One region of the Priestia sp. USM5 genome, then DNA from elsewhere that is predicted to be linked to it. Evidence: riboswitches for the same ligand, from Rfam matches in the RefSeq annotation. Region 1 holds a riboswitch; each other region holds the start of a gene.
What was found. A riboswitch is a leader RNA that binds a small molecule or an ion and turns the genes downstream of it on or off. The one in region 1 is predicted to bind thiamine pyrophosphate.
Positions count from the first base shown of each region.

Region 2: linked by a shared signal. The riboswitch ahead of ACWATA_RS19865 (acetylornithine deacetylase) and the one ahead of thiT (energy-coupled thiamine transporter ThiT) in region 1 are both predicted to bind thiamine pyrophosphate.
Region 3: linked by a shared signal. The riboswitch ahead of ACWATA_RS21620 (thiamine phosphate synthase) and the one ahead of thiT (energy-coupled thiamine transporter ThiT) in region 1 are both predicted to bind thiamine pyrophosphate.

Region 1 is NZ_JBSGKN010000001.1:2,149,895-2,157,854, reverse strand. Features, by position in the region: gene ACWATA_RS11790 (ethanolamine ammonia-lyase reactivating factor EutA) at 1-622, opposite strand, end outside; gene ACWATA_RS11785 (ethanolamine ammonia-lyase reactivating factor EutA) at 634-1,323, opposite strand; gene thiT (energy-coupled thiamine transporter ThiT) at 1,480-2,088, opposite strand; TPP riboswitch at 2,121-2,221, opposite strand; lysine riboswitch at 2,396-2,580, shown strand; gene ACWATA_RS11775 (amino acid permease) at 2,683-4,122, shown strand; gene ACWATA_RS11770 (hypothetical protein) at 4,159-4,527, opposite strand; gene ACWATA_RS11765 (GNAT family N-acetyltransferase) at 4,631-5,122, opposite strand; gene ACWATA_RS11760 (cysteine hydrolase family protein) at 5,217-5,801, opposite strand; gene ACWATA_RS11755 (cupin domain-containing protein) at 5,823-6,131, opposite strand; gene ACWATA_RS11750 (YqcI/YcgG family protein) at 6,106-6,873, opposite strand; gene ACWATA_RS11745 (LysE family transporter) at 7,026-7,667, shown strand; gene ACWATA_RS11740 (alpha/beta fold hydrolase) at 7,653-7,960, opposite strand, start outside.
Region 2 is NZ_JBSGKN010000001.1:3,759,266-3,767,225, forward strand. Features, by position in the region: gene ACWATA_RS19845 (ABC transporter substrate-binding protein) at 1-785, opposite strand, end outside; gene ACWATA_RS19850 (ABC transporter permease) at 782-1,525, opposite strand; gene ACWATA_RS19855 (ABC transporter ATP-binding protein) at 1,522-2,286, opposite strand; gene tenA (thiaminase II) at 2,279-2,950, opposite strand; gene ACWATA_RS19865 (acetylornithine deacetylase) at 2,956-4,233, opposite strand; TPP riboswitch at 4,348-4,450, opposite strand; gene ACWATA_RS19870 (MFS transporter) at 4,630-5,928, opposite strand; gene ACWATA_RS19875 (dihydrodipicolinate synthase family protein) at 6,039-6,938, opposite strand; gene ACWATA_RS19880 (LacI family DNA-binding transcriptional regulator) at 7,087-7,947, opposite strand; partial or broken gene ACWATA_RS19885 (LacI family DNA-binding transcriptional regulator) at 7,960-7,960, opposite strand, start outside.
Region 3 is NZ_JBSGKN010000001.1:4,104,586-4,112,545, reverse strand. Features, by position in the region: gene ACWATA_RS21650 (amino acid ABC transporter ATP-binding protein) at 1-243, opposite strand, end outside; gene ACWATA_RS21645 (amino acid ABC transporter permease) at 274-978, opposite strand; gene ACWATA_RS21640 (amino acid ABC transporter substrate-binding protein) at 962-1,783, opposite strand; gene ACWATA_RS21635 (fluoride efflux transporter FluC) at 2,125-2,523, shown strand; gene crcB (fluoride efflux transporter CrcB) at 2,524-2,910, shown strand; gene ACWATA_RS21625 (hypothetical protein) at 2,962-3,177, shown strand; TPP riboswitch at 3,336-3,437, shown strand; gene ACWATA_RS21620 (thiamine phosphate synthase) at 3,559-4,182, shown strand; gene thiO (glycine oxidase ThiO) at 4,166-5,293, shown strand; gene thiS (sulfur carrier protein ThiS) at 5,290-5,493, shown strand; gene ACWATA_RS21605 (thiazole synthase) at 5,499-6,266, shown strand; gene ACWATA_RS21600 (thiazole biosynthesis adenylyltransferase ThiF) at 6,263-7,282, shown strand; gene thiD (bifunctional hydroxymethylpyrimidine kinase/phosphomethylpyrimidine kinase) at 7,305-7,960, shown strand, end outside.

The DNA of each region.
Region 1 (7,960 bases):
TAATTTCTAATTCGTTCTCCTGTTTGGCTAGTGCTTGTCCTAAAGCTTTAGCAATATCCTGCTCGCATAAAACAACGAGGCACTTAGCTCCTTTAAAACAAGCACCAAATTCAGCGCTTATTACTTTTGCTAATTCTTGCAGCATTATATAGCTGCAGTAAGGGAAATGAGATAAAGCAATAGCAACGGGAGGATCTTCTGCGCTGAAAACAGTTGAAGCCTGCATACATGACGCTCGAGCTCTTTCTTGAAACAGCTGCGGATTCCACTCCTCCTCTGGCTGTACAGGTATTTCTATAATCGGAATGTTTTTCAGCGGCAGTTTTTTAGACTTAATGTATACGGTTGATCCGCTAACTTCTGTATTTTGCATGCCAGCCCCAATGACAGTAGCGCGCGTTGTTTCAGCGGCTTGAGATACGTGTATGGATTGAAACTGATACGCTAGCAGAGGACCAATGTCTCCATGTACAGCCACTTCCCTCACTGTTTTCGGCTTTTGCTTCTCCATCATTGCTCCTACCCCTCCTGAAATCATAATTGTTTCTGGTTGGATAGAAGATCTTGTATGAGGAGAAACGAGCAGCGAAGAGGTTTGAATTAGTGCTCTTACATAATTCACGGTTTCTTCAGCTAGTAATTGACAGATAGTAATTGACAGATAGACGAGAGTTTTTCAAATGTTGCTTTTTCACCTTCTCGCAGTATTAAAGAATTATTTTTTAAAAATTCAGTTAAATAAGGTGAAACGTAGGTAACAAAGCCGTCTGAATTCAGCCGAATTAATCTTCCACCTACATGCAGCGTAAACGTTTCGATCACTTTTCCGTTTTGACATAAAGCGATGTTAGCGGTGCCTCCTCCTACATCAATATTGGCAATTACTGCATTTGTTTCAGCGGAATGTTGTATTGCTCCTGATCCTTTTGCCGCCAATATTCCTTCCAAGTCAGCACCGGCTGTTGCAACAACAAAATCTCCAGCATGTTCGGCTAGATAGTGAACGATAGTTTCTGCATTTTGCTTTCTAGCAGTTTCTCCTGTGATGATCACAGCGCCCGCCTCCACTTGATCTAAGGAGATTTCTGCATTCTTGTACTCTTGTTCTAGTAGTACCGTTAATCGTTGAACATCGATTTCAACCTCGTTTAGCATAGGTGTGGTATAGATAGAACTTGCATACGTTACTTGACGATCAATAATTTGACAGCCTGGCAGCGTAAACTGATTTTGTTGATTTGCTATTAACAGTTTGCTTACAATCAGTTTTGTTGTGCTTGTTCCAATATCTAAACCTATGCTCGTGATCCATTTCTGTAGCATACGATCAATCCTTTATCTCGTTTGAATATGTTGACTATCATAAAACAGTTTTTTGAATATTTCACTAACTATGTTATCAAACCTGACACACTTTTGTGTAAACAAAGGTGACAAATGAAAAAAAAGACTAAATCTTGGTAGATTTAGTCTTTTTTCTTATGATGAATGTGATTTAGTTACAATCATTCTTGATGCCGATGGAATTAACAATGAAAGAATGACTAAGCAGGCTATTAGTGACCCTACCATTGAAATACCGTTCATTGAAAAAGAATACCACAGAGCGGACATACCTTTTGGTGCGTACGATCCCCAGAAAATAATACCAGCAATAAAGTGCCAGAAATAACGTGCGAAGCTTCCGATAATAAGGGATAAAACAATCAAAACAAAAGCTTTTGATCTGTTATTGGTAGCTAAATTTGTTTTAATAGATTGTGAAAAAATACCTCCAAAACCTATAAAAGCAAAAGCCACAATATATTCAATAAATGTTTGTAGCGCTGTTAAAATATAAGCCGTTCCTGTCGCTAACTGCAAAAGCCCCCATAATAGACCAGATAGAGCCCCGCCTTTTACTCCCCAGCGAAAGCACATAATAAAAATGGGCACCATGGAGAACGAAATACTTACAGCCGTTGCAATCTTAATGGAAGGCAAAAGGTCAAGTAGAAGTGCCAATGCTGCAAAAATAGCTATTTCAATTTTAGCCTGTAAAGGTAATGCTTTATTCACGTTTCTCACTCCTGTTTTTGAATCATTCATATCAAACGGTTTACACAGGAGTAAGCAAATATATGCTACTATTCCCACATTCCTACGCTAGCGTTAACTAACAGGTTCTAAGGGTCTGAACGTTTCGTTCACTCTCAGCACGGCGGCTCCCCCTGTGGTACGTTTGGATATTTATGTAGTATAAAGACAATGTTTATTATACCATATGTAACAAAATAGATTCGAGAGATTTCAAAGATGTTTCTATTTTCTGAATCTATTTTTTATAATGACAATCGTTTTAGTATTTGTTATACTTCTTTTATGTCAATTGAATATAAAAAACCCTCATCCTAATCGATGAGGTAGAGGTCGCAGTTTTTAATAGTAAAGTAACGGAAATGCAGAGAACATTGAGGATGTTGCTTGAAAGGAAAAATTGCCGAAGTTTAGATCACTTCTCGGTTGATTTAAGCTGGGGCTGTCTCCGAACAGGAACAGAACTGTCACATCATGCGAGTGATGTGAAGAGCTATCTTCACGGAAGGTTGACGCGGTTTTCAGATTTAAAAGCGCGCACATATACTGCGGGCTTTTTTTATGTTATCCCGTCTCTTTCCGTACATTCGAAAGGAGTATTTATCTATGCAAGAGCAGCAAGAATTAAAACGTGGGTTGAAATCTCGCCACTTAACGATGATTTCATTAGGAGGAGCCATCGGAACCGGCTTATTCCTAGCAAGTGGTGGAGCAATTCACACAGCAGGACCTGGGGGAGCGCTTTTAGCTTACGCTATCATTGGCGTCATGGTTTACTTTTTGATGACCAGCCTAGCAGAGCTCGCAGCTTATATGCCTGAAGCTGGTTCATTTAGTACGTATGCGTCTCGTTTTGTAGATCCATCCTTTGGTTTCGCTCTCGGCTGGAACTACTGGTATAACTGGGCTATTACGATTGCAGCTGAATTATCCGCTGGAGCCCTTATTATGAAATTTTGGTTCCCAAACTCTTCTTCTATTTTATGGAGTGCCCTGTTTTTATTAATTATGTTTGGGCTTAACTACCTTTCTGTAAAAGGATTTGGTGAATCTGAATTTTGGTTTTCGTTAATTAAAGTAGTAACGGTTATTATCTTTTTAGTTATTGGTATTATGATGATTTTTGGTATCTTTAACAATGAAGCACCAGGTTTTAAAAACTTCACGCTTGGTGATGGACCGATTCACGGTGGATTCTTCACTGTACTAGGTATCTTTATGGCAGCTGGTTTTTCATTCCAAGGAACAGAGTTGCTTGGAGTCGCAGCTGGAGAAAGTGAAGATCCGGAAAAAACGGTTCCTCGCGCAGTTAAACAAGTCTTCTGGCGCATCTTGTTATTTTATATTTTAGCTATTTTTGTTATTGGAATGCTTATTCCATACACAGCGAATTCATTAGCAAGTGATGACGTGCGAGTAAGTCCGTTTACTTTGATATTCGAACGAGCAGGTCTGGCGTTTGCAGCATCAGCGATTAATGCCGTTATTTTAACAGCTGTTTTATCTGCTGGTAACTCAGGCATGTATGCTTCTACGCGTATGCTGTGGAACTTAGCGAAAGATGGAAAAGCACCAAGGTTTTTAGCAAAAGTGAATAAACGAGGCGTTCCAGTTAATGCCTTAATCGCAACGGCACTTGTCGGTACACTTGCATTTGGTGCTTCATTTTTTGGAGACGGTGCGGTATATACGTGGTTACTTAACGCTTCTGGTATGTCTGGTTTTATTGCTTGGTTAGGAATTGCGATCAGCCACTATCGTTTTAGAAGAGCATTTGTTGCTCAAGGTCATGATTTGAGTGAACTTCCATATCATGCAAAACTTTTCCCATTTGGCCCTATCTTTGCCTTTATTTTATGTGCCGTTGTTATTTTAGGCCAAAACTATTCGGCGTTTATGGGTGACTCGATTGACTGGTACGGTGTACTTGTTTCTTATATCGGACTTCCTTTATTCTTAATTGTTTGGTTAGGATACAAATGGACGAAAAAGTCGAAGCTTATCCCGTTAAAAGAATGTCAAGTAACAGTGAAAAAATACGAATAAAAAAAGCGCTCTATTCAAAAGAATAGAGCGCTTTTTTTATATGAGCTGATCGGCAAAATGAAGAGATATATAAGCGGGTTGGTTTTTCATAACAAGCATATAACCTTTGAGGGGACGGTTATAGTAATCAGCAGCTTCGATATAATAAATACGCTGAATTAACCTGCTTAAATGAGTTGCAAAAGATGGAAGTTGGTGATTAGGAATGGTTTGGATGTAGTCTATGATTTCTTGTTTAGTTTGAAGGCCTGAACGGGTACATTCTAACAGATGAAAAAGCGGATCTGCTGCTATAGTAGATAGTTCAGAATTGTGTTTGATTCTATTCAGCTGGATATGCAGTTCTTTTTGGGACCATCTTTTCGGCACAGCTCTTAGATGTTGATATTGAAAATGTGTACTCATGATAGCTAACACCTTTCGTATTAAAATAATAAAACAACTTATTATTTTAATAACCTTTACACATGAAACTAAAACGTTACAATGTGTAAAGGTGTCATACATCTTATAAAATAAGCTGATAAAAAAGTACATCTTGCCACTGATCAAATTTCCAGCCCACTTCTTTAAACTCTCCGCAAAATGTAAAATTAAATTGCTCATGCATTTTGATACTGATATCATTCCCTTTTGTAATTCCTGAAATGACAACGTGATGGTCGAGCTCTTTAGCTAATTCCAAAATGCGCTTCATAAGCTGTTTCCCAATACCATGCCCTTGTTGATTTTTATCAATATAAATCGATAGCTCTACTGTTTGAATGTACGCTTCTTTATCTCGATACGAGGAAAGCGAAGCATAGCCCGCTACTACTCCATCTTTTTCCGCGACAATAAGTGGAAAAAGTTCATTGCCAATATGATTATTAAACCAGCCCCTTCTTTGTTCTACTGTTACAGGCGTTAAGTCAAAAGTAGCAGCACTTGTTTGAACGGACTGATTATAAATTTCAACAAGCATAGGTAAATCTTCTTCTTTAGCATAACGAATGATCATATGTACAAACTCCTTATAGTATAGAATTATCTTTATTTTACTTCTTTTAAGAAACATAATCTACATAAAAAACCGATGTGCGCATGCACATCGGTTATTGGTTTTGGGCATATTGAAAGGTTTGAAGGACTTGAAGAGTCTCTTTTGTAGAAACGACCGTTGCAAACTCTCCGTGCAAGGAAGACAGTGCGAATGTATGTACATCTTCTGCAAGAAGTCTGGTTTTTCCATCGTAGGACATACAATCAAAACAGGCCGTTGCATCGTTCGCAACATACGTCCTATACCCTAGATTTCCAGCCATGCGCGCAGTCGTAGAGACGCAGTGATTAGTAGTTAGTCCTATTAAGATAAGCGTATCATAGCCATTTGCTTTTAAATAGCTATCTAGCTCTGTTCCAATGAAACAGCTGTTCACGTGCTTGCGAATTAAGTATTCGTCTTCTTGTGGACCAAATCCTTCTTTGAACTGAAACCCCTTTGAACTTGGATGTAAAGGAGAGTCTGGATTTTCTGATGCATGCTGCACGTGAATGACAGGATAGTCTTGGCGCCTCCATGCTTGCAGTAGCGTCAGCATATTCTTTTCTGCATCTAAATTGTTTCTTTCTCCCCACTGGGGTGAATAAAACCCTTCTTGTACATCGATAAGTAGCAACACTGGCCGGGAACGTAGCATAAGCATCATCTTCTTTCGTCTTTATTTTAAAATGGAAATAACGTATGTGCATCCATCAGGACCGGCTTTTGAAGAATGAACCGTTTGTTTCGGTAAATGTATCCGATCTCCGGCCTGACATAGAACCGTATCACGTTCAACTGTAAAGTAAATAGATCCTTCAAGTATATGAAGAATTTCATCAGTTGGATGCGTATGAGACGGATGTGTTTGAAAAGCAATATCGTGCTGTACTTCAACGTATCCAGTATACGCCGGAAGCAGCTCTTTAATTACTTCTTCAAACTTTCCGCCAACTCCTTTTTTAATAGAGGCTTTTTTTACGTCCATGCTGCTCACTCCTTTTTAATTTAAATGGACACTGTCCAGTAGTATTGTTATTATCATCGTGTAAAAAATATTGCTTCCACTCTCTGTTTTCCTGCTGTCCATACCAGCCTAACTCAGGGTGAGCTGATACGTCATCATATGTTTTTAACCGATCGCGGACGACTTTTTGTACATGCTTCCCTATTTTTGAATCTCCTGTCATACCTTCAAACACCCACCGCGGCTGAAATGTAATCATAAATCCTCTGCTCTTACGGCTTTTACGTAGAGAATGAGCAGGCGTATTACAGACGACAAAAATAGGTTCTCCGTGAAAACAAAATTCCCATAATGCATCTTTTGGGTCTTTCGGAATATCTTGCGGCCATTTCTTTTGATCAATTTGATGAAGAAACGTCAGCGTATCCCAAAACATCGTTTCGTACTCTTCCATTGACCGTTCTTTATGTTCAGGCTTAAAGAATAACACAAAGGATGTATAGCGACCTATGGTCTTAAATGTATCTATGTATTCTCTAAGTGCCGCCGCTGCATGTTTAATATCTTGATAGTTATAAGGAGTCGTCACAAATGAAAAACGCAGTAAATCTTTTTTAAAGCCTTCTACCCCTAATATACAGGGAAATGGATTTTCTTCTGATAATATATCGCTTTGGAAATATTGAAAAGCATCTTTCCCCCAGAACGGGACATGCGTTGACTCTAAAATCTCATTAGCTCGAAAAAGCATTTTTGATGCCATTAAAACCCTCCTTATGGAACTCAACGTTACATGTGTATTAAAAAAAAGAAAGTTTATGAGTATTTTTAACTAAATCTCGCTTCTAAATTATAAAATTCTAATCTATATATATATAAGCTACTATTGGACAAGTTAGAAAGGAGGCTGTGTTTGTGGAGTGGTTTTTGATTGCTATAAAACAAATAATTCTAGGTATTAGTCTCGCAGCACCGGTAGGTCCAATTAATATAGAGATGATTAAAAGAGGTCTGACAAAAGGATTTTGGGCTTCTTGGCTAGTTGGTTTAGGAGGAATGACAGCCGATATCTTATTTATGCTTCTCATTTTAATAGGGTTAACCCCTTTTGTTCAGATGCAGGCTGTTACGGTTGTCCTGTATGCAACGGGTTTTGTCATGCTCACATTTGTTGGCTTTCAAAGTATGAAACAAGCTGTCTCTCGTTCCTTTTCAGTAGATGTAAATAACCCTTCTGCTAAAAAAGATAAGTCGTTTTTTACAGGTTTTTTTATTGCTCTTATGAACCCTTTAAATATTGTGTTTTGGTTTGGTGTATTTGGATCAAGCTTAAGCGAAAGCCTTCAAAGTCAAACGTGGCTATCCGTCTTTTTTCATAGCTTCTTTATTATTTTTGGCATCATTCTTTGGAATTTAAATATTGCGAGCAGCATTCATTTTACAAGAAAATTTATCACGCCTAAGCTTTTTCGCCTCATTACGTTAGGTGCTGGTTTTTTACTTTTTTTATTTGGCTGCCAATTCGGTTTTAAATGTGTATCCTTACTTATCGGCTGAGCTTTTATTGATGAGTTCAATAAGGGTGTCATTTACTTTCTCACGTTCATCATAAAAAAGACCGTGTCCACTATTTTCAAATGGGATCAGTGTAGAAAATGAAATGTGGCGATTCATTACTTTTGCAAGATCAAATGGACAAATTTGATCTTTTTTTCCGTGTAATATATATGTCTCAGCGAAAATTTGACTCAAATCTTCCCGTAAGTCTTCGTCTCGTAAAGACACCGCAGTTTTAATCGTTCCATGGCCAGATGCCTCTAAACCTAAATCTTGAAACCATCCTCTAAAAG
Region 2 (7,960 bases), 1.6 Mb from region 1:
AGTGATTCTTTTGGATGTTTCTCCGTGTATTCATACCCTTTTGTCGCGGCACGCCAAAACGCTTTAATCGTATCAGAATCTTTTGCCCACGTTTGATCCCCTGTAACGGCCACTAGCTCGTAATAAGATGGCACGCCGTAATCTGACGGATCAATGTCAACCGTTTTGTATCCTTTTTTGTGAAGCAATGGTACTTCGTGGTTAATATACGCACCTATTACAGCATCTACTTTTTTGCTAATCAGCGATGAATTTAACTCAAATCCTACGTCTACTAGTTTTACTTTATTCGGATCTCCTCCATCGCTTTTCACCATTTTCTTTAGAACAGATTCACTTAATGGTGTTCCGCTGTATCCTACTACTTTTCCTTCTAAATCTTTAGGACGCTTAATACCGCTATCTTTCAATGCCACAACCCGGTTTAGCGGAGATCTTACAATCGCTCCTACCGACTTTACCGGCACATCTTCATTTGCTCGTGCCATTGCTACATCAGGCTGATAGTAAAGGCCGAGCGTGACTTTCCCTGCAGCTGCTAAATTAAGCGAGTCTGTTGGATTAGCAGGAAATTGTACTTTTACATTCAGCCCTTCTTTTTTGAAATATCCTTTTTCTTGTGCAGCGTAAATGAAGCTGTGCACTGCATTTGGATACCAATCAAGCATAATTGTAACGTCTTTTAATTTTTTACTGTCACCAGCTTTATTTTCCTTGTCCTGACCGCAAGCAGCGAGCATCAAAACAAGCAGCAGGCTTAAGCTAATCGCAAACCATTTTTTCATTCTGTTTTCCTCCACTTTAATGAACGTTTTTCGAAACCTACTACAATAATAAAAAATAAAATACCAAGCGCGGATAAAATCACAATTGGTGCAAATACACCAGCTGCATCAAACTGTGTCATCATGCGACGACTGAAATATCCTAAGCCTGCTTGCGCACCCAACCATTCCCCAATGGCAGCACCTATTATACTAAAGGTAACCGCTACTTTGAGTCCCGAATAAAAATGAGGCAGTGCAGAAGGAATGTTCAACTTAAAGAAAATATCTTTTTTTGTTGCTCCCATCGTTAACATGAGTTCTTTTAACTCTTTGTTTGTAGAACGAAGCCCGTCAAATGTGCTAACGGTAATGGGAAAAAACGTAATTAATACGGTCACAATCACTTTGCTCCAAATGGAGTAGCCAAACCACAGCACAAATACAGGAGCAATGGCAATGGTCGGAATCATTTGTGACGCAATAATAAGCGGATAAAAAGCACGCTCAATAAGCGGACTCCAATTCATCCACACAGCCAGCAGAACCCCTAGCACAACGGATATTACAAGCCCAATTACGACAATAGATAACGTAGCTGGTAAATGCTTAAACAATAAATCCATTCGCAGCTCCCAAAGCTTCGTTAAAATACCGCTGGGCGTTGGTAAAATAAACGGATAGTTTACAATGCGTGCTCCAATTTCCCAAGCAGCCAGCAAAATGACTACTAAAATCACTGAAGCCCCGTACTTTTTCATGTGTTCACCTTCGATCTTAGCTGTTCAATTAAATAATCTTTCACATCAAGCACTCGCTGTTGATTCAGATCTTTTTGCGTTCGAGGTCTGCTAAGCGGCACTTGAATTTCTTCAAGACAACTTACTGGCTTGTCTGAAAAGATAAAAATGCGATCTGATAAAAAAAGCGCTTCATTGACGTCATGAGTGATAAATAAGATGCTATGCTTACGCTTTTGCCATTGGTCAAGCAGCCATTCCTGCATCGATAAACGTGTGATTGCATCAAGTGCACTAAAAGGCTCATCTAAAAGCAGCACGTTAGAACCACTTAATACCGTCCGAAGAAAAGAAACGCGCTGCTTCATCCCTCCGGATAAATCACTTGGAAAACGGTTTTCATACCCTTTTAGGCCAAACTCTTCAAGCAGCTGAGACACTTGCTTATGAGCACTTGCTTTTGATACATTGTGAAGCTCAAGAGGCAGTGCTGCATTGTCTAGAATCGTACGCCACGGAAGCAGCAAATCTTGCTGCGGCATATAGCCTACTTTTCCTAGTCGCTTTTCATAAGACTTTCCGTTAATTACGATATCGCCTTCACTCTGCTGTTCAAGACCTGTAATGAGACGAAACAACGTACTTTTCCCAGAGCCGCTCGCTCCAACGATACTGACAAACTCGCCTTCTTTCACGTCTAAGTTTAATGATTTTAAAATCGCTTGATCACCGTTCTTGTACGTAAAACTGACGTTTTGAAAAGATAACACAGACCTATTCATGAATTGGCCACATCGCTTCGTTATAAGCCATATCCCAGAACATATACTCAAAACGCGTCGTATTCAAGAAAATTTCTTCAAGCTTTTCTAATTCCACTTCTGATTTATCTTCAGTAAGTGAGTCAAATAAATTGATACACCATGTCGCCAGTTCTCCAAATTCTTCTGAGCTGTACATTTCAATCCACTCACGGTAAAACTCATTGTTAGCTCCAGGCTTTTCACTAAGTTCTTTTCCTATTTCCCAGTAGCTCCACATACAAGGCAAAAGAGCGGCTACTAATTCAGCTAATGTTCCACTTTGACCAACGTGCAGCATATAGTGCGTGTATGCAAGCGTTGTAGGAGATGGCTGCGCTTTTTCTAATTCTTTTTCGCTGATTTCAAATTTCTTGGCATACTCACGGTGCAGACTCATTTCTTCGTTTAATGTAGAATCTAAAAGGGCTGCAAATTTCCCCATCGTTTGAAGATCGGTAGCTTTCATGGCTCCAATCGCAAATAATTTGGCATAATCAATTAGGTAAAGGTAATCTTGAATCATGTAGAAGCGAAACTTCTCCTTTTCAAGCGTTCCATCTCCCATCCCCTGTACGAAGGGATGATTATGATTTTGACGCCAAATAGGCTGCAGCTTTTCGTATAATCGTTCACTAAATTTCATGATGATCACTCCTTATGCGTATGCAGCCACGTATAAATGAACTGCACTATCACTTTTGTATATTGAACAAGCTGATTAATATCTAATTGTTCGTTCACAGCATGTGCATTTGCTAAATTTCCCGGACCGTAAATAGCGGCGGGAATTCCCGCATCAGCTAGCCATCCCCCGTCTGTTACGCTAGTTGACACATCAATTGGAGGCTTTTTCCCTTCCATTTGTTCATGAGTATTTGCAAGCAGCTGCACTCCTGCATGATTTTCATCAATTTCTAATGACGGAAAGATTTCTCCTCTGTCTTCAATCATTGATGTGCCTCCCCATTCAAAGGTTGGCAGATTATCTTTTAACCATGGATCTGCTTTTGCAATAGCTATAATATATTCTTCCACTTCTTTTGATACTTGGTCGTACGATTCATTAGGATAATAGTGAACGGTGATCCACAGCCTGCATTCATCTGCAATAAAAGCAGCATGTCTTCCGCCTTCGATTACTGCTGGATTAATCGTATTTGTCCCTGGCAAAAATCCTGGATAGCTCTTTGTAACAGCCCAGTGACGCTCCAATTCTTGTAGCCCTCCGATCACTTTTGCCATCTTTTCAATAGCGCTTGCGGCTAACAGCCCTCCTCCAGCATGAATCATACTTCGGCGTGTACCGTCATGATAGGTTTTACTGCTTTTTATCGTAATCCATCCCGTGATCACTCCGCCTTGACCTTGAATATGTAAATCACTTGTATCGACTACAAGCGCAAAATCAGCTGTATACCCTTTCTGACAGCATTGCAGCGTACCTGCCTCTCCTACTTCTTCTCCTACAACGGATTCAAAAATCAAGTCTCCTGGCAGCTCGATTCCTGCTTCTGTTAAAAGCTGAACTGCAAATAATGCTCCCGCCAAACCGCCTTTCATATCAGCAACTCCGCGTCCAATTATCATATTGTCTTTCACAACAGCTTCAAACGGATTGGTTTCCCAATTTTCATTTTCTTGTACCTCAGCAACATCCATATGGCCGTTAATAATCAAGCTTTGATAGTCAGCCGATTTTTGTCCTTTTAACGTTCCCACTACGATAGGGTCGTTAGAATATAAGTCCCACATATCAATGGAAAAACCGCAGTTTTTAAGAAAATCCGCTACGTACAGCTGCGCTTCATGAGAATTTCGTGCAGGAGGCGCTGGCGTTTTATACGAAACAAGCGTTTTTAATAACTGGATTAACTCTCCTTTGCGCTCCTCTACCTGTTTGACAAGCAAATCAATTGTTTCTTTCATGTATGACACCTTCCTTTACGCATAAAAAAACACTTCTTTCGCAGGAAAGAAGTGTTTTTGTTTATGTACACAAAATTATTATAACGAGTTCGTAAGGAAATCCCATACAAAACATCCATTACAATACCTCTTTCCTACGCTAGTATTACCTAGTTCAGGTTATAAGGGTTAAGACTTATCGTCTCTCTCAGCTTCGAAAGCACCCCTAGTGGTGTTGTATCTCTATGAAATTAATCTATTATCATATGTTTACCTGTAATAGTTTTATCATAGTAAAGCGTTTTATTCAATAGAAAGGTTCATGATATGGTAATGAAAATAGTTTCCTTTTTAGTAGTAAAAGAAAAAGCACACACCTTTTTCATGCAGTGTGTGCTCTTTGTTTTTGTGACATTACTAGTTAGCTATTGGCTTCTTTAAAAATACGCCATAACTAATAGCACCAATTAAAAGCAGTCCTGCTCCTAACAGGAAAACCGCCGTAAAAGTTCCCGTTGCATCTAATATAAACCCTGTTACGATAGGAGCCATTGCCGCTCCTAGAAATCCACCGAAGTTCTGAATAGCGCCGAGTGAAGCAACTTGTTCCTTTGGTGCAATATCCGCCGCTAGAGTCCAAATGACGCCTGATGGCAGCTGTGACGCGAAGTAGCCAATCGACAATAAGACAATACTTAAGGCTGCATTATCAATAAAAGGAACGGGTGCTACCGATGCTGCGGCTAAGATTGCCCCGCCTACAATTGGTATTTTTCTTGCCGTTACTGCATTAATTCCTTTTCGAATAAATCTATCTGAAATTACACCACCAAGCAACACTCCTATGATTCCTGCTAGAAACGGAATAGCAGCAATCCAGCCCGTTTGTTTTAGGCTAAAACCGCGCTCTGTTTCTAAGTAGCTAGGAAGCCAAGTTAAATAAACCCATATCGTAAACATAATTCCGAAATTCCCGATAATCATAAACCATGTGCTTTTATATTTAAACAGCTGTGACCATTTTGCTTGTGAGGTATGACTGATTTTTATTTCTTCTTTAGGGACAGCTTTCACTTTATTGGCAACATAATCCGGATCTCGGTATATCTTTAGCCAAACAAACATCACAATAAAGCCTGCTGCTCCTATAACAACAAACATTCCTCTCCAACTCATTGTTAAAAGCAGTACCGTTAGAAGTGGCGGAGCAATCGCATTAGCAATTTGAGACCCTGTATTAATAATCGAAGTAGGAAGGCCGCGCTCTTCTTTTTTAAACCATCTTTCCGTCACTTTAATTCCTGAAGTAAAAAAAGGAGACTCCGATACACCAAGAAGCATTCTCATGGCATAAAGAGCAGAATACGTGTTAGTAAATGCACTTGCTACCGTTGCCACAGACCATAGGCCTGATGCCCATGCAAACATTTTTTTCGGCCCGTATTTGTCAACCAGCCAGCCTGCTGGTAGATTTGCTAAGGCATATGGCCAGAGAAAAGCTGAAAGCAAAAGACCCATTTGTGTAGAAGACAGCCCAAACTCTTTGGCAATCGTGGTATTAGCGATGCTTAAATTAGAGCGGTCTAAATAGTTAACAACTGCTCCAATTAGCAATACAATAATAAGCCACCAGCGTATATTCGTCTTTTTTACATCTTGCTTTACAGGACCTAAATCTTTGTTAACGCTTTCATTTAATTTAGATGTAACCGCCATAGAATATCCCTCCATAACCTTAATCGTTATAGTGAATGAGCTGTTTGCTTATTATCAAACAGCCCTGTTCACTAGAAATGCATGAGTTTATTCAGAACATGAACCAATTATTAAACACTGCTCTTTGGACGAATGCTATTTAGTTTATCATCTAATTCTTTGACTTCTTCTTCTGTTAAATCTATTTGAGGAGATCTCATGCCACCAACATCAATGCCTCTCAATTTTAATGCTTCTTTAAAATAAGACATGTTGCTTCCGTTTAAAAGAGCTTCACAATATTGAATAGCAACTTTTTGCATCTTTCTGGCTTTTTCTAAATCATTCGCTTTAAAGGCATTATAAGTCTCTACAAAAGGCTCGGGATAAACGCCCGATACACCGGAGACAACTCCTTCACATCCCATAGCCAGAGCTGCTAAAAATAAACGATCGGTTCCGGGAAGAACAGAAAAGTTTCCATCGTTAATATTTAAATAATCATTTACGCGTAAATAGTCAGGGTAGCTATATTTAATACCAATTACATTCTTGCATGAATCTGCCACTTTTTGAGCTACCTCTGCCGTTAAATCATTGCTTGAACACTGAGGAATATTATATAAATATACGGGAAAATCATTCGGGACACTGTTTGCTACTTTTATAAAATACGTTTCTAGTTCGTTATCGTTTGCTCCAAAGAACATAGGCGTAACTACTCCGATACCGTCGGCGCCAATTTCATAGGCATGTTTTGCAAGCTCAATTGTATCTTCTTCATTCATAGCTCCTACATGTATGAATACGGTTACACGATTAGCCGCTTGTTTCACTACTGTTTCTGCAACTTGCTTTCTTTCTTTGACAGATAGACGAAGCATCTCGCCCGTTGTACCAAGCGGATACAAGCAGTGCACTCCTTTTGAAATTAAAAACTCTGTTAAATTTACTACTTTCTCTAAATCTACTTCACCCGTTTTAGTAAACGGTGTAACCATTGCTGTTGTAACTCCGTATAAATGTTTCATTTCCTTCTCCCCTTTGTTAGTAGTGAATTACTCTATATTTAGTAAAACGTTTTAGTACAACGTTTTACTAATAAAAAATAAAAAGCTTGCTCTTATATTTTTGTAAATCGGTCTCTTTTTAAAGAGACCTCATGAATGGCATTGCTTTTTATTTGATTCTCGTTGTATTACGATGAATAATTTCCAAATCAAATATCTGTTGGTCCACATCCCCATATGGATCAGAAATTGTTTTAACTAAAAGCTCTCCTGCACAATAGGCCATTTTTTCTACCGGCAAATTGACAGTCGAAAGTTTTGGGTTAGTAAATTTAGAGAACTCTTGGTTATCAAATCCCATCACTTCACAATCAGCTGGCACAGAGATGCCGTAGTCATTAAGAGCAGAAAGAGCTCCTAATGCAACATGATCACTCAAACAAATCACAGCGGTTGGAACTTTTCCTTGTTCAATAAGCTGTTTGATGCTGTCATACCCACCTTGTTCTGTATATGAACAGTAATGGTGACAATACGTAACATCAGTCTGTTCAATTCTATCTGTTACGCCTTTTACTCCTGCTTCTAAAGCCTGTGAAGACACGTCTGGAACTAAAATACTGATATGTTGATGATTATTACGAATAAAATGATCTGCTACCGCTTGGCCCGCTTCATAATTTTTGGATTGTATAACAGAGTATATAGATGATACACGATTAAATAAAACAATCGGAACACCAGGTTTAGATCGGTGAATATAAGCCTCATCAGCTGCCGTTGTATTCGCAATAATCGCTCCGTTAAAATATGAAGATGTTTGAAGACCTTTTACAGAGGAAATACCTTCTTCATTTTGAAACGTTTCGACTAATAATTTAATAGTAGGGCCGCTTTTTAATGAAGCTATGTAGTTTTGAATACCTGTAAGAATGCGTCCCACTAACGATACGCGCGTATCAATTGGCCAAATAAGAGCAATTGTTAGCTGCGCTGATTTGTCTTGTCCCCGCAAGTTACGCGCAGACATATTGGGGATATAG
Region 3 (7,960 bases), 2.0 Mb from region 1:
GCTTCGAAATGAAGTAATGTCTTTTTTACGAACAGGTTTGGTGAAATTTATGCTTTTTTTATCAAGTTCAATCGTGCCGTCTGTTGGGATTTCTAAAAGATTTAAGCAACGTAAAAAAGTAGTTTTACCCGATCCAGAAGGACCAATTAATACAATTACCTTGCCCTGTTCAACTTCTAAATCAATCCCTTTTAATACTTGCAAATCACCGAATGATTTATGCAAATTTTTGATATTAATCATATGAAAAACTCCTTTAGCTACTCGAAACGGTTATTTAGATACGTAACGATCTAGTCTTATTTCAATGCGTCCTTGGATAATGGATAATATTGTACACATAATCCAGTACAAGAGCGCTGCTTCACTATAAAGAAGTAAAAATTCATAGTTAGTCGAAGCAATTTCTTGAGCTTTACGGAACATCTCAGAAACAAGAATAAGCGATGCAAGTGACGTATCTTTAATAAGGCTAATAAAAGAGTTAGATAATGGCGGAATCGATACACGTGCTGCTTGCGGTAAAATAATCCGTCTTAACGCTTGGGAATAGGTCATACCAAGTGAGTAGCCAGCTTCCCACTGTCCTTTAGGAATAGATTGAATCGCTGCTCGGATAATTTCAGATGCATACGCACCTACACTTAATGAAAATCCAATAATAGCAGAGATAAATGGGTCAATTGTTATATCTAAATTGGGTAAGCCGTAGAAAATAATAAATAATTGCACAAGCAGCGGTGTACCTCGAATAATCGATACATAGATGCGCGCAATTATATTTAAAACTTTTATAGATGATAAACGAGCCAAGGCTGTTAAGACAGCTAAAATGATACCGAGTACAAACGTGATTAATGTTAGTGGAATAGAATATTGAATAGCTCCCTTTAGCATTGGTAAGAGAGATGATTGAGCGATTGAAATCAATTGATTCAATCGCTCTCCATCAGGAAAAATATTATTTAGGAGAAACATCTTCGCCAAACCATTTCTTAGAAATTTTTGCGTATGTTCCGTCTTTTTTCATATCTTTCAATGCTTTGTTTACTTCATCCACTAACTTACCGCTGTCTTTTCTAAACATAAAGCCGCTTGCAGCACCATCGGATTTTTCATCCGCGATTTTGATAGGTGCGTTAGGGTGCTTTTTCTTATAGTCAAGGAACGATAATTTATCGTTGATTGTAGCATCAACACGGTTTGCGCTCATTAGTTCTACTGCTTGAGCAAAACCTTCAGCACTCGTAATGTTTGCACCATAAGATTGAGCCATGTCTTTGTAGTTACTTGTTAATGACTGTGCTGATTTTTTTCCTTTTAAATCTTTAAATGATTTGATATCTTTTTCGTCTTTACGAACAATTAATACGGCGCCTGACTGGATGTATGGGTCAGAGAAATCGTATTTCTTTTGACGATCTTCACGAATACCCACTTCATTAGCAATCATGTCAAAGCGTTTAGCATCTAATCCGGCAAACATGCCATCCCACTGTGTTTCTTTGAACTCAGCTTTTACGCCAAGACGTTTAGCTACTTCTTGAGCCAATTCTACATCAAACCCAGTTAGCTTTTGTTTGTCATCATGAAAAGTGAACGGAGGGTATGTACCTTCAGTTCCAATTGTTAATACGCCATCTTTTTTCACTTTATTATATAAATCCTCTTGTGAAGATTTATTGTCTCCATTGTTTGCTTCATTTTTTGAGCTAGAACCGCATGCGGCAAGCACAACTGTGAAAGCTAATAGTAGCGACAAAAGTGCAGCAAATTTCTTCATTTTCTAAACCCCCTAGTATTCTGATAGGAAATGATACTCTGTGATACTAAACAAGAACACAGCAAAAGTCAACAAAAAAAACTTATACGATTAATGTGACTTAAAATAAGGGAAATATACCTTCTATACACGGTTTGTCATAAGGATACAGAAAGATTTTAAAATTTGGATTAAGTGGATTTTTAAGGGATATTTGAGGAGTAAAAAGGAAGTTTCATGCGACGATTTTCTCTTTCATTTTTTCATGACTTTTGGTGCAATAAACATATAGTTAAATGTTAAGGTAGAAATAAATTCCTTATGGTACACTTAAAGAAGAATTTATGAAACGGAGCGATATGATGAAAGCCATAAACTTAATCTCAATTGCCTTTGGTGCTATCGCTGGTACATATGCGCGTTATTTGCTAAATCTTTCCTTATTATATACGGGCTATCCAATAGGAACGGTAATTGAAAACCTATTAGGAAGCTTCATACTAGGCCTATTAACAGGATTTTTTGCGTGGAAAAAGCCAAAAGAATGGATAAAGCTTGGACTAGGAGTTGGCGTGTGCGGCGGTTTTACAACGTATTCAACCTTTGCAGGAGACGTCATTTCTCTCACTCAGCACCATTTATTTTGGGGAGCCATTTATGTCATTGTCTCTTTAGTAGGTGGAATCCTTCTTGCTTTAGCAGGCTATCTATGCGGTGAAGCGGCAGGGAAAAATTTAGTGAAAGTACATGAGGTGAAGTAAATGAGCATAGTGAGCTTGGCACTTGGCGGGGCAGCTGGAGGAATATGCCGTTATCTTTTGGGTTTAAAAGTTACAAAAACAGTTTCAAACCCTCCTTTTCCAGTCTCAATGCTGTTTGTAAACTTGCTCGGTGCGTTTGGGCTTGGTCTTTTTTACGGTAGTTATTATGGAAAGGTTCCGAGTCATGCTTATGATGATTCAATATTTTTAATGATTGGCATTGGGTTTTTTGGTGCCTTTACCACTTTTTCAACGTTTAGTGTGGAAACCGTACAGTTAATTCGGGAAAAATCTTATCGGAAAATGTTGGCGTACGTGGGGATTTCAGCATTTGGAACAGTTGGTTTATTTACAGTCGGTTTACTGGCAGGAACGTTTTTATTATAAGTAAAGAGAACGTTTCTAGTAGGGAAAAACAAAAAGACGGAGAAGTAGAGAATGGATAGAAAAGCAGAAGTTTGGAAATACATTTTGTTGATTGTAGCTGTTGCAGGTCAGATCATTGGTTTTTTATTTTTATTTATAAATGTTGTGGCGGCATTTATTTTTTACGGTTTTTATATTCTAACTTTTATTATGTTACTCCTGCTGTTTATATGGGATCGGAAAAAGGAAAAAGACAAAGAAGAATTTGACGACTATACCGATTACTAACTATATAAAAAGCAGAATGATTCGGTGCGCCGGGCCTCTTAGTAAAGAAGCTTAAAAGATACATCTATAAAAGGAAGAGAGCCGTAAGAGCATAAAGAGATATTGTATTTACATCTAGTTGTGTTATAATTTTAAGTGCAAAAACAAAATCAATAAATAGCAATCACTAGGGGAGCTTTCTGAAGCTGAGACGAATGTATTTCGGACCCTTTGAACCTGATCTGGTTTGGACCAGCGTAGGGAAGTGGCGATCATGTTTACATAACGATGCATGCTAACCACTCTACGTTGTAGAGTGGTTTTTTGTATGTAATAAAGCCCTCTGCACAAGATGAAGTGATTGAAATTTCTCTTTATTCTGAATGGAAAGGTTTCGATCATGTGGATATTCCTAAATTTCATGTCATTACAACAGATAAGCAGCCAATCGAAGAGCTTCAAAAAATTTTAACGGCTATCGCGCCTTTTGCAGGTGCCATTCATATTAGAGAAAAAGAGAAAACGGCAAAGCAGATTCAATGTTTACTAGAAAGCCTGCCATTTTGTCGCTCTAAAATTATTGTGAATGACCGAGTTGATGTAGCGCATGCTTTAAAAGCAAAGGGCGTACAGCTTGCCTATCATAGTTTAGACGTTTCGTTTGTTATAGACGCATTTCCTTCTCTTATTGTCGGAAAGTCAGTTCACTCTGTGGAAGAGGCTTTAGAAGCTGAAAAAGATGGTGCTCACTACATTCTATACGGACATATTTATTCAACACATTCAAAAAAAGGATTAAAAAGTCGAGGGATAGCGGCACTAAAAGAAGTAGTAGACGCTGTGCAGATACCGGTTATTGCCATTGGAGGAATTACTCCTGTAAATGCCAAAGAGGTACTTCAAACAGGAGCACATGGTATAGCTGTGATGTCTGGTGTCATGCTTGCGCAAGATCCCCTCAAAGCGATTAAACAATATTCTCATATATGGACATCTGGAGGTGGAGAAAATGAAGCAGCATTATGATGTACTGTTAATCGGAGGAGGTATAATCAGCTCTTCTATCGCTTATCATTTGTCAAAACAAGGAGCGTCAGTAGCTATTCTTGAACGCAATCAAGTTGGTTGTGAAGCTTCAAGTGCAGCCGCTGGTATTTTAGGTGCTCAAGCTGAAATTGATGAAGAAGGTCCTCTTTTAGACCTTGCTATTAAGAGCAGAAGCATGTTTCCTGAACTGGTGAAGGAACTAAAAGAAAAAACGGCTATCGACGTAGAGCTCATTCAAAAAGGCTTATTAAAAGTCGCTGGAACAGAAGAAGATGCACACGTATTAAAGAAAAAAGCCGCTCAGCACCACCGGTGGGACAAAGATGTAAGATGGATCGATGTAAAAGAAGCGCGTTTGTTAGAACCCGGGCTCTCTCCAGACATATACGGAGCCATTACAATACCGGGAGACGGCCAGCTAGCTCCGGCTAAGTTAACACAAGCTCTTGCTCATGGAGCCTTGTATCACGGAGCAGATGTATTCGAATACTGTGACGTTCACTCTCTTATTATGGAAAATGAAACAGTAAAAGGGGTACAGACGTCCAAAGGCTCTTTTTATGGAGAAAAAGTAGTGATTGCAGCAGGCTCATGGGCTAAACGCTTTATTTCTTCTGAACATTTAGGCGAGGTGTTTCCTGTAAAAGGAGAGTGTATTGCTCTGCAAAGTCATAAGCCCCTGCTTTCTAAAACGATTTTTTTAGATGAAGGTTTTTACTTAGTCCCTAAGACTGGTGGAAGAATCGTAATCGGGGCAACTAAGCTGCAGCATGATTTTACTAAGACCGTTTCTGCACAAGGTATTCAATTTTTGCTGAATAAAGCTTCTGCGCTTCTGCCGGCCATTAAAGAAGCCACATTTGAAAAAGCATGGGCTGGTCTTCGTCCACAAACGAATGATGGCTGGCCTTATTTAGGAGAGCACCCTGAAATAGCGAATCTGCACATGGCTTTTGGCCACTACCGAAACGGTATTTTATTAAGCGCTGCAACTGGAAAAATTATGGCTGATGCTTTGTTAGGGAAAAAGCCAAATCATTCATTCTTTACATCATTTCAGCTAACGAGAGCAATGGAGGGAGTTCATTGAATCTAATTATTAACGGTAAGACCGTCACTGTCGGAGATGAAATTGAAACGGTCGAGCACTTGCTGCAGGCTCAGAGTCTGCATGAGCGAGTTGTAATTGTTGAATTAAACAAGAATATTTTGCAAAAAGAAGAACATAGCGATGCATGCTTAAAAGATGGAGATACATTAGAAGTTGTTTCATTTGTTGGAGGAGGATGAAGAGTATGTTAAAAATTGGACAATATACATTTAATTCACGTTTATTATTAGGAACAGGGAAATTTCCGGACTTTACGACTCAGCGTCAAGCGGTAGAAGAGTCGGAAACAGAAATTTTAACATTTGCTGTTAGACGAATGGATATTTTTGATCAAAATCAGCCTAATTTATTAGAAGCACTTGATGTGAAGCGTTTCACTCTTTTGCCTAACACTGCTGGAGCAAAAAATGCAGAAGAGGCCGTACGTATTGCTAAATTAGCAAAGGCTTCTGGACTTTGTGACATGGTGAAAGTAGAAGTAATTGGATGTGATAAGACGCTGCTTCCTGATCCAGTTGAAACATTAAAAGCTAGTGAAGAACTGTTAAAAGAGGGCTTTACCGTTTTACCTTACACATCAGATGATGTTTTACTTGCGCGTCGTTTAGAGGAGTTAGGCGTACATGCCATTATGCCAGGAGCGTCGCCTATCGGTTCAGGTCAAGGTATTATTAATCCGTTGAACATGCGTTTTATCATTGAACAATCAACCGTTCCAGTAATTGTAGATGCAGGTATTGGAACGGCTTCAGACGCAGCTCAAGCTATGGAGCTAGGAGCAGATGGTGTGTTATTAAATACAGCTGTTTCAGGAGCAAAAGATCCTGTGAAAATGGCTCGTGCTATGAAGCTAGCGATTGAGGCAGGAAGAGCAGCATTTGAAGCAGGACGTATTGAAAAGAAACAATATGCAACGGCAAGCAGTCCAACAGAAGGGATGAGTATCGGTTGATTAATCGTTATTCCCGCCAAGAATTGTTTCAACCTATTGGAAAAGGCGGACAGCAGCAAATTCAAGAAAAGCATGTTCTGATTGTAGGAGCAGGTGCTCTTGGAACAGGGAACGCCGAGGCCCTTGCACGAGCGGGAGTAAAGAAAATAACGCTCATTGACCGCGATTATGTAGAGTGGAGCAACCTTCAGCGTCAGCAATTGTATAGTGAAAAAGATGCTGATAAAAGAATCCCAAAAGCAGTTGCCGCTAAAAAAAGGCTTCACGATATTAATCATGATGTAAAAGTAGAAGCCCACGTAGCGGACGGTACCCCTCAAGTTTTAGAACAGCTTGTTGAGGGGGTAGATGTTATGATTGATGCAACCGATAATTTTGACACACGCCTTGTAATGAATGATTTATCACAAAAATATGATATTCCTTGGATTTACGGAGCATGTGTAGGAAGTTACGGAATTAGTTATACTATCATACCAAGTGAAACACCGTGTTTATCCTGTTTGCTTGAATCTGTACCGCTTGGAGGGTTAACATGTGATACAGTGGGGATTATTAGTCCTGCTGTACAAATGGTAGTCGCTCATCAAGTAACAGAGGTGTTAAAAATATTAGTTGGAGACTGGAATGCGCTCAGGAGGGAACTTGTTTCGTTTGACGTATGGAAAAATGAGTATACGAGCATCAATGTGAACGTATTTCGCAAATCTGCTTGCCGCTCATGCGGCAGTGAACAAACGTATCCCTTTTTACAATATGAAAATCAAACGAAAACAGCTGTGCTATGCGGAAGAAACACGGTACAAATCCGTCCGGGCAAATCAGCCAAGCAGCCGCTGCAGTCTTTAGGTGAACGATTAAAAGAAAAAGGATATAAAATTGAACAAAATCCGTATCTGCTTTCTTTTTATGTAGATGATTACCGTTTAGTGATGTTTCAAGACGGGCGCGTCTTTGTCCATGGAACAAACGATATAGTAGAAGCAAAGTCACTTTATCATCGGTATATTGGGTAAGAAAGAGATGGAGGTTTCAAGCATGACAGTACCAAAAGCATTAACCATTGCTGGATCAGACAGCGGTGGAGGAGCAGGCATTCAAGCAGATTTAAAAACATTTCAAGAGCGTGATGTTTTTGGCATGTCTGTTATTACAGCTGTGACTGCACAAAATACAGTTGGCGTTCAAGGAGTTTATCCTTTAGAAGTAGAAGCAGTTGAAACGCAGTTAGATTCAATTGCGACTGACTTATTTCCTAATGCAGTGAAGACAGGTATGTTGTTCAGTGCTGATATTATTTACGCAGTGGCTCGTAAAATCAAACAGCACGGACTGCAAAATGTTGTAGTTGATCCCGTTATGATTGCAAAAGGCGGTCAATCTCTTCTTCAAAGAGAAGCTATACAGGCTCTAAAAGAATTATTGCCCCTTTGTGAAGTCATTACGCCGAACATACCGGAGGCGGAAGTCATCACGGGGAAAGAAATTTACACGATTGAAGACAGAAAAGAAGCGGCAAAACAGATGCATGAGCTAGGTGTAAAGCACGTTGTAATTAAAGGCGGACATGACCAATCTCATCAAGATATGATTGATCTAGTGTATGATGGTCATACGTATGTTGAAATCAAGCATGAAAAGATGAATACAAAGCATACACACGGGACGGGATGCACGTTTGCTGCTTGCGTCAC